DNA from 2 places in the Paenibacillus sp. P2(2022) genome. Region 2 is predicted to be linked to the other one. Evidence: riboswitches for the same ligand, from Rfam matches in the RefSeq annotation. Region 2 holds a riboswitch; the other holds the start of a gene.

Region 1 (7,414 bases), on a different contig from region 2:
GGTGACGTTCTTCAATTCCAATATCACGGTTGCATCCTCCCTTCCGGGGTCATCTCCAATACTCGATCTGCTACGCGACTCATACCCTGACGATCATGTGAAATTAACAAAATAGTGAGCTCGAAATCCTCTCTCAACTGTAAAAGCAATGACAGAACCTTGTCGCGGTTGATCACATCCAGCGCTGTAGTGGGCTCGTCGGCAATAAAGAGGCGCGGGCCGGAGCTTAACATTGCAGCCAGCAGCACCCTTTGGCACATACCTCCGCTTAGTTCAAAAGGATATGATGACAGAATATACTCAGGATCGGCAAAACCGACCTTGCGGAGCAGAGAACACAAATAAGCTTCCTGCCCTGGAGTAGTGCGGCCTCCAGCCAGCTCCGTGACACGGTTCAGCATCTGTCGCATCCGTGACATTACGCCCTGTCGTCGATGGGTCTGCTGTGATGCAGTGTGGGACGGGGCAAGATCAGCCTGTCCCTGCTCCTTCTGGGCGTGCATTTGGCGCCGCCTGTGCAGTCTAAGCGTATCCGTCAGCTGGGCGCGGACGGTACGGATCGGATTCAGCCCGCTCAGCGATTGTTGAATGAGCAGGGCAATATCCTCACGGCGCAGTCTTTGCCAGCGCTGTTCATGGAATGGGATAATGTCTTCCCCGTTATAGTAGATGCACCCTTGCGTAACACCAACACTTGGGTCCAGCATACCCGCGATTGCGTGTGCGGTCAGGCTCTTGCCACATCCACTTGGTCCAGTCAGAGCCACAATTTCCCCTGGGTAGACGGAAAAGTTCACATCTCGCAGTAGCGGATTGCTCTCGCTTCCGCTTGCTCCTGCACCTGTACGACTAATCTCCAAATGTTCCACGTGTAACAACGGTTTTTGTACGTAAGCTCGCTCTATCGTATCCTTCCACCCTATGACTGGTCGTTTTCCCACTATTTCGCCGCCCCCTTTTCTGAAAAATGATCACCCAGAAGCTGGCAGGCAAGCACAAACAGCATAATCGCCAAACCCGGAAAGATCATAACATGCGGAGCCACCTGAAAATACGAGGTTGCATCATGCAGCATCACGCCCCACTCTGGCTTGGGCGGCTGTACACCCAATCCAAGAAAGGAGAGTCCAGCGATCATCAACACCACGTGTCCAATATCCCATACCGCATATACCAATAATTGCGGCCATACTTGTGGCAATACATAACGTCTTAGTATGCGCACGTGTGAATTGCCGGACAAACGGGCATACCGTACATAGTCCTCCTGGCAGGCTTTTTGAACCAAACTACGGATATAGCGGACATAGCCCGCCCACCGTACCGCAATAATCGCTAAGGTCATGTTGACGAAACCCGGCCCCAAAATACCCACAATCGCCACCGTTAAAATAATATCGGGAAAAGCCAGTACGCCATCGATTCCCCGCATAATCAGCTGATCCACGCGTCCTCGCACATAACCAATGAGCATGCCTGTGGGCAGACTAATACACAGCGTTGCTACCGTAATCGCACAAGCGATTAACACGCTTGTCCGAATTCCATAAATGAGCCGTGACAGCACATCCCGACCCAGATGATCCGTACCGAAAGGATATTTACGGCTGGGTGGTGCCAAACGGTTCAGAAGGTCCACATGCAGAGGATCATGCGGAGCGGCCCAGGGAGCCAGCAACCCAAGCAGCACGATCAGGCCAAACAGTGCGCCCCCTGCCAGCAAGCTTCCTCTAAAGGAAAGCCGTATCTTTTTCATTTTCAGCTTCCCCCTTAACGCAAACGCAGCCTTGGATCTATCACCGTCTGGACCACATCCACCAAACACTGAACACCTACAATTAAAAACGCGGCAAACATAACATATCCCTGAATCACCGGGTAATCCCGCTGCGTAATTGCATCTATAAAATACTTTCCTAACCCTGGCCATGAAAAAATGGTTTCTACGATGACGTTACCTGCCAGCATAAATGATAGATTCGTACCTAATAGCGTGATCATAGGCAGAACGGCATGTTTAAATATCTCAAAAAAGAGAATATGCATACGTGAAAAACCGCGAGCTCTCGCTGCCTTCACAAAATTCCGGTCACTCAGCTCCAGCATCTGAGCACGCAATACACGGGCTTGCACCGTTCCCAATCCTGCACCAAGCGTCAGCGCTGGGAGCACTAAATGTGTCCAGTCCTCCCTTCCCATGGATGGGAGCCAGCCCAAGCGAACGGAAAATAGATAGATCAGCAGAAACCCAAGCCAAAAAGAAGGAATTGACGATCCCAGCAAAGCGAACAGCCTGCCCAGACGATCTAGTGGACCGCTGACTTTTAGCGAGGCAGCCAGTCCCATCCCAAGCGTAAGCACCGCCATGACGGCAAAGCCCGCCAAAGCTAGCTCCACCGTAGCGGGCAGTCTGCTCCATAGTTCGTTTAGCACTGACTCCTTGGACACATACGAGGTTCCCCAATGTCCTGTGAACACATCCCTCAGCCAGTTCACATATTGAATATGAAGCGGCTCATTCAAGCCCAGTTCGTTTCGCAGCGCGGTTAGCGCCTCCCCAGAAGCAGGAACATTATGCGCGGTGAGCAAAATGAGAGCAGGGTCACCAGGGGCCAGCCTCATCAGTACAAAAGTCAGCGTAGATACAACGAATACAATGATGGGCAGCTGCGCCACACGTTCCAATATAAAACGAATCATAGGATACGTTGCTCGTTATTCCGCAATATCAGATTGCGCTGTAATGTAGTAATACTCGATCGGATGCGGTGTAAAGCCCTTTACTCCTTTTTTCACACCAAACACATTGTCAGGGTGCACAATGAACGACTGCGGTAAATCTGTATTGATGATATCCAGCGCTTGCAGTGTTACCGCATTACGCTGTGCGGTATCCTTCGCCAACTTCAGGCTGTGAAGAATATTCTCCAGCGGTTTGGAAGCATAACGGCTTACATTCGCTTCACTTGTAGAGGAGTAGAACATGTCCATAAAATACTGCGGCTCCCCTGTATGGGCCGTGAGCATGCTGTACATAGCAAAATCCCAATCATTTTTGGTCAATGCCTCGTCGATATTTTCCACCTTGCGAATCTTGACCTGGATTCCCTCATTCAGCAATTGGCTCTGAATCACCTCAGCCATGACGGATAGCTCCGGACGCTGTGGGAAGGTCAGCAGCGTAACCTCGAATGGCTTGCCCTGCTTGGTCCACGTACCTTGGGCATCCTTCTGCCAGCCATCCTTCGTCAACAACTGCTCCGCCGTTCCGTCCAATGCTTTGCGCTCAATCTTACCGAAGGGAAGAATGCTCGGAAACGGGCTGCTTGCTTCCGTACCGAAGCCTCTCATGACGGCGCTCACAATGGATGCGCGCGGAATCAGACTGTCCACCACCTTACGGTTGGTTGCATCCTTGAACACAGGTGATTCCATGTTGTACACAATCATATGGGTGCGCAAGGATGGAGCCGACAGCACTTGTAGCTTGTCGTTCTTTTTTAATACCTCTGCGTTATCTACCGGAATATCCGTCGCTACATCCACCTCACCAGATTGTAACGCCATCAGGCGCGAATTACCGTCCGTAATGAATTTCATCGTCGCTTCGGCCAATCGCGCCTTTTCGCCCCAGTATCCGTCATAACGCTCGACGACCAAGGATTGATCCTTGTTGAAGGCTTTGATTTTAAAAGCACCTGTCATTGCAGGGTAGCTTTGCTCATCTTTCATGGATGCCACATCCAGTACAATCGTTGACGGATCAGCCAAATTGGATACCAGCGCTGCATTCGGCTGGTTTGTCGTAATTTTCAGCGTCAGCGGACCAGTTACATCAATGGACTTCACATCCAGTAAATCCTTCGCCAGATGGCTTTTTTCGATTGAGCGCAGCAAAGATGCTTTTACACTTACTGCATCCATGCTCTTTCCATTATGAAACGTGACCTTATCCTGCACGCTGAACGACCACACATTAGGACTATCATGCTTCCACTCCTTGGCTAGCCAAGCTACAGGTTCCAGTTTTTCATTCAAACGAATGAGTGTCTCACCGGCACCGGAACGCATCACATCCCAGCTATTGTCTCCATGCGGATCGACGCCTGACGGTTTCCACGTATACGCCATCACCAGCTTTTTATCTGCTTGAGTCTGTTGTGCAGACGTGTTCTCACCCTTGCCCGAGCTATCCTCCGTCTTCGTGGCTGCGCCACATCCCGAAAGAGTCATAACTGCCATCAGCAGCAGCAATCCTGTACATATGAACCATGAACGCCTATTACGATTGCCTATCATCCCACATTTCCCCCTCTATCTTGTAAAATCGTATAAACCTAACGCAAAACGCGAAAAAGCATTCCCAACCACTTGATCAGCAGTCAGAAATGCTTTCATTATAAAATGTCAAAACTCACCTCAAAGCCAGCTCCAAAAACATAGAAGGGATCAGATCGGTTTCAGACATTCCGTATGCAGCACGCCTAACCACCTCCCCAGCATCCCGTGGGTCTGACAGTGATGTCAAAACAGGCAGGTCTCCTGACTCCAAGCGTATCTTTCAGGCCTTCCCGGTTCCTCACAGTTCCAGTGGCTTGTTCTGAAAGCTCCAGCAGTACCCTGCTGATGCCTGTATACAGTGGCGGGTCCGTGTCGGAATCTACCGAACTTCCCTTTTAAGTGAACACGCTCAACAACTATCTACATCGTCTCTACGAAACTTCGTATATAGAGTTGTCCGGCTCACACCTGTTTTCTTCCTTTATTCCTTTTTATTACGATTTAGGATTATCTTATTTTGTTGCTACTGGCTTGTCAACAAATGTTGCGTAATAATTTAAATTTGAATGATATAGTGTGAATCAAGACCAAGGCTATTCATTGCTTGCGCGCAATTGAAGGTATGTCTTAACGTTGCGTGCACACAATTCACGTGTTAAAATTAGGTATAGAGATAACCACCGTATCCGTATACTAAAAAGAGCCTTCGCCGCTCCAACGGCAAAGACTCTTAGGACTTGAAAGGCTGTGGATCACCACCACGGCGCGCTGCATAACTGAATGTTAATGCGAACGAAACCCACCGTTAGGGGCCAACCTAATTACGCGGTGGGTTTTCGCTTGTTCCGAAATTTCCGACGCAGCCAGCGATAAAGCTTACGAATACTAAACACCAGGCTTAGTAACGTAACCATCCAACGCAGCACATCATAGCACGACACAAGGTTGACCATCGGCTTCACCCCCTTTCGGGAAGCTGCGCCGTGATCCGAAAACATCCACCACTATCCAAAGTCCTTAAGGTAGATTATACCATGCCTCTTCCTACCACTCGAAAATCCAAACCCCGATCTTCATACAGAAAGAGGGTTTTATCAATAATTTCATGCTGCTTAATAAATAACTAGTTCTGGATAACCCCATGCCAAACAGCCGGAAAAGAGGCTACGCCCTCTCTCCGGCTGTTTTTGTTTATTTCCTATTCATCAAACCTTCTGTGGAACTTCTGAGACATTAACGCCTTTGACCGATTCACCCTGTTTTCTTGCCAAAACAATGTTCAAGACAATTGCCGTAATCGAGCCAGATACGATGCCGTTTTGCAGCAGCATTTTGGCAAAGCTCGGCAGTTGGTCGAACATTTGCGGCAGAACAGCTGAGCCTAGGCCCACGGCAATACTGCATGCTGCAATCAGCAGATTGCTTTCTTTCCGCAGATCCACTTCTGACAAAATAGACATGCCTGATGCAGCAACCGAGCCAAACATGACGATCATCGCCCCGCCCAGCACAGCGTTAGGAATCACTGTCGTCAAGGCAGCCAGCTTAGGCAGCAAACCGAGGACGACCATGATGCCGCCAGCAGCAAAAATAACGTTACGGGATTTGACGCGAGTCAGCGAGATTAAACCCACATTTTGGGAGAAGGCCGTGTAAGGGAACGCATTAAAAATACCGCCCAACATAATTGCAAGTCCTTCCGAACGAAGTCCATTGACGATTTGCTTTTGCTCCACTTTCTGATCAATCGCTTTACCTACTGCTAGATAAACCCCCGTAGACTCGACCATGCTCACAATATTGACGATAATCATCGTACATACTGCCATAATGCTAAACTCCGGCTTACCAAAATAAAACGGCTGCGCAATACTCACCCACGAAGCATCCGCTACGGGAGCAAAATGCACCATTCCCATCGCATAGGCGACTACAGTACCTGCGAACAGACCAATAAGAACGGAAATCGAGCGTAAAAAGCCCTTGGCTACTCGATTGACAAGCAGAATAACCAGTAGTGTAACCAGCGCCAGCAGCAAATTACGCGGCTGTCCAAAATCCGCGCTGCCCTGACCACCCGCTACATTGTTCATCGCCACCGGAATAAGGGATAGACCGATAATCGTAACGACCGAGCCGGTAACCACTGTTGGGAAAAAGCGTAACAGTTTGCCATACAACGGTGCCGCAAGCACCACAAATATACCGGACAAAATGATGGCACCGTACGCTGTCGCCAGATTTGATGTCGAAGCAATTGCGATAATGGGTCCTACTGCCGTAAACGTACAGCCCAAAATGACGGGAAGTCTACTACCGAAAAAGCGTGTGCCCATAATTTGTAATAACGTAGCAATCCCGCAAGTGAATAAATCAGCAGCCACTAGATAGGCCATCTGAGCTGGCGTCAGGTGCAGTGCTCCCCCTACAATTAGAGGGACAGCAATGGCTCCGGCGTACATCGCCATGACATGCTGGAAACCCAGCGCAAATAATTTTTGTTTACTTAACATCCCACATTCTCCTTAACGGGAGGAATTACCGTGCCAGCTTCCTCTATAAAATGGACTTCGCCCGGTGCCATGGAAGCGATACGCGCTAGAGAACGTACGGCAATACCTCTTTGCTCCAACAGTCCACGGCCTTCCTGAAAGCTCTTTTCAATTACGCAGCCAACTCCGGCCAGCTCTGCTCCTGCTTCCTTCACAATATCGGTAAGTCCGACCAAAGCTGCACCAGTTGCCAAAAAATCATCCACGATCAGCACATGGTCGCTGGCATCGAGATATTTTTGGGAAATGCTCACCTGATAGGTTTCCTGCCGAGTGAACGAATGAACCTCTGCGAAGTATACCTGTTCATTCAGCGTGATCGCCTTCTTTTTCTTCGCATAAATGAACGGTACTCCCAAAGCAATAGCAGTGGCCATAGCAAATTGAATACCACTAGCTTCAATAGTAAGCACCTTGGTAATTGGAGCACTGCCGAACAGACGTGCGAACTCCTTACCAATCTCCAATGCTAATGCTGTATCCACCTGATGGTTCAAAAATGAATCTACCTTTAACACCGTATCGGATAAAATTTGTCCCTCTTGACGAATACGTTCTTCCAAAGCTTTCATTATGCGAAT
Region 2 (7,414 bases):
AGAAAGCAGATGCAGCAACGTCGATTTACCACTCCCATTCGGACCAATGATCCCCCACCAAGCTCCTTCGTCTACGTTCCAGCTAACATTCTTTAGCACATGGAAATCCCCATAAGCACGGCTCAGGCCCGCTACCTCTAATGCTCGAGCACGCACCTTTAGTAATTCACTTGGTTCGGTCACAGCAGATCCCCCCTGCGCAGCTTCTTGTTCCGGTACAGGAGATATGCGAAGAACGGTGCTCCCACAAAGGCTGTCATCACGCCCAAAGGAATTTCCGTCGGGGCTAACAGCGTACGAGCTGCCGTATCTGCCCAAGCCATAAAAATAGCTCCACCCAGTGCTGACAACGGAACGATCATCCGGTAATCAGGACCTGTCACCAGACGAATGATATGTGGTACAACGAGTCCGACAAAGCCAATGACTCCGCATACTGAGACAGCGGCAGCTGTCAGCAAGGTAGATATGATCAGGACAGATAGCTTCGTCGCATCTACATGAACCCCCATATGAGCCGCTTGACGTTCACCCAAAGCCAGAATATTCAGCACCCGTGCCCGGTTCCATAGAAACACCAGCCCAACGATCACGTAAGGTAAAAGAATTCCCGTATATGACCAACCTCGCAGACTAAGACTTCCCAACGTCCAGTACAATATTTCATTGACTGTTTCCTTCGACATGGCTGTCAGAAAAGAAACAATGGCTCCCCCAAAAAATTGCATCACCACACCTGATAAAATGAGGCTTTGGGTCGGAATTTTCCCACCTTCACGCGCCAACGTCAACACCATCCACAGCGTCAGCATGCCGGTTATAAATGCGACTAGCGGAAGGGTCCATATACCCACAAATGAAAATTGAAGCCCCCAATAAATCAGCACTGCCGCTCCTACCGAAGCTCCCGAAGACACTCCCAGTGTATACGGATCAGCCAAAGGATTACGTAGCACACCCTGAAATCCGGCTCCCGCCAGCGCCAGCGCTGCTCCAACCAACATTCCCAGTAACACCCGTGGCAGTCTGACCTTCAAAATAATCTGCTCTGCAGATGTATTCCAATCCGGTGTAAACGTATCACCTAACCACGGTAGGTGGTTGATCAAAATACCTGTGATCTGGCTGACCGGAAGACTGACCGAGCCGATGCCAAGACAGAGCAGCAGCGTCAGCAGCAGCAAGACAAGACCAGTCCCCCCAAAACCGATCAGTCTACGATTCATTTGAAAATTTCAGGGTACACGCCCTTGGCTACTTCCTTGAGCCCTTCTGTTACGCGTGGACCTGGACGGCTAATCAAATTATCATCCACGGCAAATACACGATTGTTACGAACAGCCGATATTTGATCCCATCCACTACGAGCTTTTATGATATCGCCGAGGGACTGGCCTGTTTTGTCATCCTTCACACTTTTGCTGTATAAAATCACGTCAGGGTTGGCAGCTATAATATTTTCCTCACTGATTTGGTACCAGCCCTTCTGCGTGGCACCCACGTTTTCGCCGCCCGCCAATGTGATCAGTTCGTCCATAAACTCGCCTTTACCCACTGTCCAGCCTGGTGAAAATTCGACGTATACCCGTAGCTTCTGCCCTTTGCCGATATTTTTAACTCCTTCTTTCACTTCCGCTACATCTGCTCTCATCTTGTCGGTCACCGCTCTCGCTTCTTTCTGATGATCGGTGATTTTCCCATACAATTCGATGTTAGCTATGACATCTTCAACGGTCTTCGGTTCCGTTTTAAAAATCATAATTCCCATGTCACGTAGCTTAGTCGTAGCCTGTTCACTAAGTGAAATTCCTGCAAAAACGACATCAGGGTTCGCAGCAATGATCGCCTCTTCGTTCGGTTTCATAATACCGCCCACTTTAGGCTTTTTCGTAGCTGCCTCCGGGTAATCAGAGTAGTCGGATACACCAACAATTTCCTTATCCAATCCGATAGCGAACAACGCCTCGGTTTCTGCCGGGGAGACGGAAACGATCTTGTCCGGTGCCTTTTTAAATGTAAATTCCTGTCCTGTTGCATCCTTAACCGTTAGCGGGTAAACCGTTTTGCCCGGAGGCTCTTGTGCGGTTACGGTCTGTCCCGGCTGCTGTGAAGAAGCTTGGCCCTCTTTATTTTCTACATTTTTTCCATTCGCGCCACATGCACTCAGCACAACTGCCAATATCAGCGCCAATAGACCTGTTGTCCATACCTTTATTTTTTTGCCTGCCATGATTTGCACCCCTTCATACAAAAATCGTTAAGAGCGTTACTTGAACATCATCCGATATTTTCCTCATTCCAGCCTTCTTTTCCTATCAAAAACCCCCGCATCCTCATATCAGGATACAGGGGTCACGTTAGCACAGATCGTGCGCAGGCGGGCAGCTTCTTTCCGCATGGACAGTCACTGCGAACACGTCATCCTTTCCTCGAAGGATTATGGTGACAGGCGGACGGGCAGGTATCCTGACTTATGGAAGAGGCATGCCCTGATATTCTTTCACATGCTTGGCGGCACATGTAACAGGGCTAATGAGCATGTTTCCATTTACAGTGGCGGGACCGCGTCGGACTCACACCGACTTCCCTTTTAACAGCGCAATGAAGAAAAGCAAGTTCCCTCACACGGCGCCGACCTCGTCTGCTGGATATTTGATGTAGTGTAGTCAAGCCGTTCTTTTACTTGATGATTATAGGTTAAAAAGAGTTAGCTTACAACCCAAACAGCTGCTTGATTCGCCACAACTACCCTAGTGAAAAAGCAATTTTGCTATACAATTGTGCAGTCCTGCCAGCCTTAACTGAAGCCTAATCGCTTCTCCCGGTTTTGGATTCAGACTCCAAAAATCATGACCTGGTATCAGCATACAAACCAATTGGCGAATTACTCCACCATGCGTGACAACCAAAACAGAGGGCGGTGCAGCATTCGACTCTATTGGCTGAACCTTCAAAGCAATGCGCCACGCAAACAGAGAGTCACGGAATTCGCGCAGACGATTCACAAAATGGACCCAAGACTCTCCTCCAGGCGGGGTGATTCGTTGCGGCTCATCAATCCAAGCGCGATACAACGCCACATCCTTAAGCATGTCATACGTTTTTCCATCCCACTCGCCAAAGTGAAGTTCTCGCAGACGTGGTTCCATGATAGGAGGCATAGCAGACAGGAAACGTTCAGACGTCTTTGCTGACTCCGGCAAAATGATCTGCAAGGTCTGGCGACATCGCATCAAGTCACTGCAATAGATTTGAGCAAAGGACTGGCCCTGCAATTTTTCCCGTAAAGGCTTTAATTCCTGCTCTGCTCCAGACAGCAAACTCAAATCGGCATGTCCCACATATCGACGTTCCTTATTCCATAAGGTTGTGCCATGACGAACTAGCACGAGCTCCATGTCCCATTGCAGACCTTCTTTAGCATCATTCGGCTCACTATCCTGTTGTGGGTTCGGACTTAGTGCACGTTCTCGCACTCTTTTCCCTTCTGTATTTTGTTTCAAAATAATGTCACTCCTCACCGCATCCATCCCAAGGCAAAACACCCCGCAACTCCCAACAAACACAACCCTACAAACATAGTGGATACGGCGAACATCAGCCGGATTGTATGCCGGATATCCTTCGACTCCAGTGGTCGTATCTCTTCGCCCATATATGCCCGAAAGGAGCGTACGCCGTGATACACGTTATAGCCACCAAGACGAATCCCCAAGGCACCTGCCACCGCTGATTCGGGAAAGCCGCTGTTTGGACTGGGGTGCAGACGGGCATCCTGCTTGACTGTGCGCCAGCTTCTTGCAGCATCCAGCCGATACAACCACGCCGCTATCACAAGCATAACTGCTGTCAGGCGAGCCGGAATGTAGTTAGCTACATCGTCCAGACGTGCCGAGGCCCAGCCTAAATGCAGGTACTTTTCATTTTTGTAGCCAACCATTGAGTCGAGCGTATTTACGGCACGATATGCCAGTGCCAAGGGGGCTCCCCCGATCAGGGCATAAAAAAGCGGGGAAATAATGGCGTCCACGATATTTTCAGCGACTGTTTCGACGGTACCGCGTACAATTTCAGGCTCGTCAAGCTGCTGCGTATCCCTCCCAACAATCATGCCTAGCTCCCGACGTGCCACAGTCAGGTTATTCGCCTGCAACGCTCGGTATACGGCCATCCCTGCGTCCTTTAGTCCTTTGGAAGCAATTGTGGTTGCAACCAGAACAATTTCTACGACGACAGACAACCATGGGTGAATCCAGGCAAGCACACGCAATAGCCCCCAAGCAAGCCCAAAGGAGCCTCCTGCCACAATGAGTGGAAGCAGTATACCCGCACGTTTCAATCCCCGGTCACTGCGGACCTTACGACGAATCGCTTTTTCCAATGCTGAAATGGCATGTCCCATCCCGATGACTGGATGTGGCAACCATCTCGGATCGCCGATTAGCCTGTCCAGCAAATAGGCTGCCATTATGATCAAGCTAACTATCACGCCCCTGCTCCTCCTCCAGCACTTCACTGAGTGCGGACAGCAGCATATTATTGGCTTCGGCGTCCTTGACTGCAATTCGAAAATGGCTCGCCGACAGCCCCGGATACATGGCACAGCTACGTATAAGAATCCCACGTTGTCCAAGCGCCTGCTGAATAGCCGATGAACTCCACGTTCCCGGCGCCCTTGCTAGCACATAATTGGCTTCGCCGGGAACGACACCGCAGCCCCATTCCGCTAAGGCAGTCAGCAAGCGACTGCGCTCCGTCGCAATCAGTTCCTGTGTGCGGCGCTCATAAGCTTGCCCACTTCTCAGACACGCCTCTCCAGCCAGCAACGCCAATCCATTAACACTCCAGGTCACCTGTTTGGCCGTCATTTGCCGGATATAGTCCGGATGAGCAATCGCATAGCCCAATCGCAAGCCAGGAATGGCATAAAATTTGGTCATCGATCGGATCAAAATCACATGAGGATAGCGATCCAGCACAGGCAATAGTGAGATTTGCCGTTCCAGTGGGATAAAATCAATAAAGGCCTCATCCACCACCAGCACGGTACCCGTTCTGCCAGCCGCCTCTGCCAGTTCATATAGCTCCTGCTCACCATATTGCACACCGTTCGGATTATTCGGTTGCCCAAGGAACAATACATCTACCTGCTCCATGAGCTGAAGGATGTCCTCCACGTCTGCCTTCCATTGAAGCGAAGCCTTCCCGTATACCCGGTGGATCTCGGCTCCAAATTTGCCAGCCAGCTCGGCATATTCCGAAAAACACGGCTCCACTGTGCCCACACGCTTGGGAGCCAGGCCCAATAGCAGCAGCGCCATGCTTTCAGCAGCGCCGTTACCGATGCTCAGCGACTCCGGTGGAACGTGCAGCCGCCGTGCCAGCATATTTTTAAAGTGGCGATGCCCAGGGTCAGGATAGCGAATCACCGTGTCCAATGAGCTTTGCAGTGCCTCAAGCACCTCCGGTGGCGGACCAAGCGGATTAATATTTGCACTAAAATCCACAAAATCCGCCGCAGCTCCGCCAAATGTCGCGGCAGCTGTTTCCCTGTCCCCGCCATGACCGTAAACCTCTATCATTGCCTCATATCCTTTCCGCCCGTTTTCAATCATTTAGCTCCATTATGAGGCTGCTTTTTGCGTCCCGTCAATGCAAATGAGCTTTTGTACATGGCTCACTTGGGTTACAATAGGGGGAGGCACACATAAAATACACAGTTTGTATATACGGAGGAATGGACATGCTGTTCATCGACAACCAGGGCATACACGATCCAGCCATTAATCTTGCTATTGAGGAATACGCGCTCAAGCATTTACCGCTGGACGACAGCTATCTGCTGTTTTACATTAATCAGCCTTCTATTATTATAGGCAAGCATCAAAACACCGTTGAAGAAATCAACGCTGAGTTTGTGAGAGACAATAATATTCAAGTCGTTCGTCGCCTGTCCGGCGGCGGGGCTGTATATCATGATCTCGGTAACTTAAATTTCAGCTTCATTACCAAGGATAACGGGGAGTCCTTTCATAATTTCCTCAAATTTACGCAACCTGTGATTGACGCCCTCCGCCAAATGGGAGTAGAAGCCGAAATGACAGGACGCAACGATCTGCAAGTCGGAGAACGTAAAATTTCAGGAAATGCTCAATTTGCCACACGTGGACGTATGTTCAGCCATGGTACATTGATGTTCAACCTGAATCTGGACAATGTGGCTGCATCGCTGCACGCCAATCCCGAAAAATTCAAATCCAAAAGCACAAAATCCGTCCGTAGCCGCGTGGCTAACATCAGCGAACTGATGGACCGTGAGATGACCATAGAACAATTTCGCGAGGAACTGCTGCGGTCCATCTTTGGCTCAGAATTGGATCAGGTGCCTCAATATAAGCTCACCGATGCGGATTGGGCTAAAATCCATGAAATTTCCAAAGAACGCTATCAATCGTGGGATTGGAACTACGGTCTATCCCCTGAGAGCAATATCAAACACACACGTAAATTCCCGGTCGGTATTATAGATATCCGCATGGATCTGAAGGAAGGCTACATCCGTGATATTAAAATCTACGGGGATTTCTTCGGTGTAGGTGATGTCGCTGATATTGAAAATATCCTGCGTGGCAAGCGTTATGATGAAGGTGAGGTCCGTCAAGCCTTATCCTCTCTCGATTTGAAGCATTACTTTGGTAATATTGAGCTGGACGACTTTGTTGGACTTGTATTTCTGGAAGACTAAGCGTTACTTTTTTCCATGGTTTCAAGCCAATACTTCAGTGGTTATAAGGGGACAGGCTCTTATGGGCGTCGTCCCTTTTTCAATGCGATATTGTCATTTTGAATATTATAAGATACAATTTTAATATTGCCCCATGATAGAGATAAAGGAGAGAATACCGATATGTATAAATTAATTGCCATTGATATTGATGATACTCTCATTAATGACCAGAAAGAAGTTACTCCAGCGACACAACAGGCATTGGAAGCTGCTGTAGCTAAAGGTGTGGTGGTTACTCTCGCTACTGGACGAGCTTATGCCTCCGCGCACAAAATTGCACGCCAGACGGGGTTGAACGTACCGATCATTACGTACCAAGGAGCTTTGGTTAAAAACCTGCTGGACGAAAACGTGCTGTATGAGCGTTATGTTCCACTCGTAGCTGCACGTCGTCTGTATGAATTCTGCGTGGAACGCAATCTGCATTTGCAAACGTATATAGATGACAAATTGTACACTCGTGAAGATAATCAAAAAATTAAAGATTACACCGAGCTGAACAACACGGAATATTTTGTAGAGCCTGTGTTCAGTAAAGTTATAGAGCAACCAGCTCCTAAATTGCTGATTATCGACGAGCCGGAAGTGTTGGACGAATTAATTCCCGAACTTCGCGAATTGCTTGGC

The links. A riboswitch is a leader RNA that binds a small molecule or an ion and turns the genes downstream of it on or off. The one in region 2 is predicted to bind cobalamin.
Region 1: linked by a shared signal. The riboswitch ahead of MMB75_RS14045 (ABC transporter substrate-binding protein) and the one ahead of MMB75_RS07920 (ABC transporter substrate-binding protein) in region 2 are both predicted to bind cobalamin.

What each region holds. Positions count from the first base shown of each region.
Region 1 covers NZ_JAKWFI010000003.1:508,019-515,432, forward strand. Annotated here, with positions in the region: gene MMB75_RS14025 (ABC transporter ATP-binding protein) at 1-27, opposite strand, end outside; gene MMB75_RS14030 (ATP-binding cassette domain-containing protein) at 24-941, opposite strand; gene nikC (nickel transporter permease) at 941-1,756, opposite strand; gene nikB (nickel ABC transporter permease) at 1,771-2,700, opposite strand; gene MMB75_RS14045 (ABC transporter substrate-binding protein) at 2,716-4,299, opposite strand; cobalamin riboswitch at 4,516-4,720, opposite strand; gene MMB75_RS14050 (hypothetical protein) at 5,103-5,234, opposite strand; gene MMB75_RS14055 (nucleobase:cation symporter-2 family protein) at 5,487-6,794, opposite strand; gene MMB75_RS14060 (xanthine phosphoribosyltransferase) at 6,788-7,405, opposite strand.
Region 2 covers NZ_JAKWFI010000002.1:162,393-169,806, reverse strand. Annotated here, with positions in the region: gene MMB75_RS07930 (ABC transporter ATP-binding protein) at 1-183, opposite strand, end outside; gene MMB75_RS07925 (FecCD family ABC transporter permease) at 180-1,226, opposite strand; gene MMB75_RS07920 (ABC transporter substrate-binding protein) at 1,223-2,230, opposite strand; cobalamin riboswitch at 2,440-2,655, opposite strand; gene MMB75_RS07915 (histidine phosphatase family protein) at 2,751-3,503, opposite strand; gene cbiB (adenosylcobinamide-phosphate synthase CbiB) at 3,518-4,489, opposite strand; gene cobD (threonine-phosphate decarboxylase CobD) at 4,479-5,582, opposite strand; gene lplA (lipoate--protein ligase) at 5,744-6,745, shown strand; gene MMB75_RS07895 (Cof-type HAD-IIB family hydrolase) at 6,908-7,414, shown strand, end outside.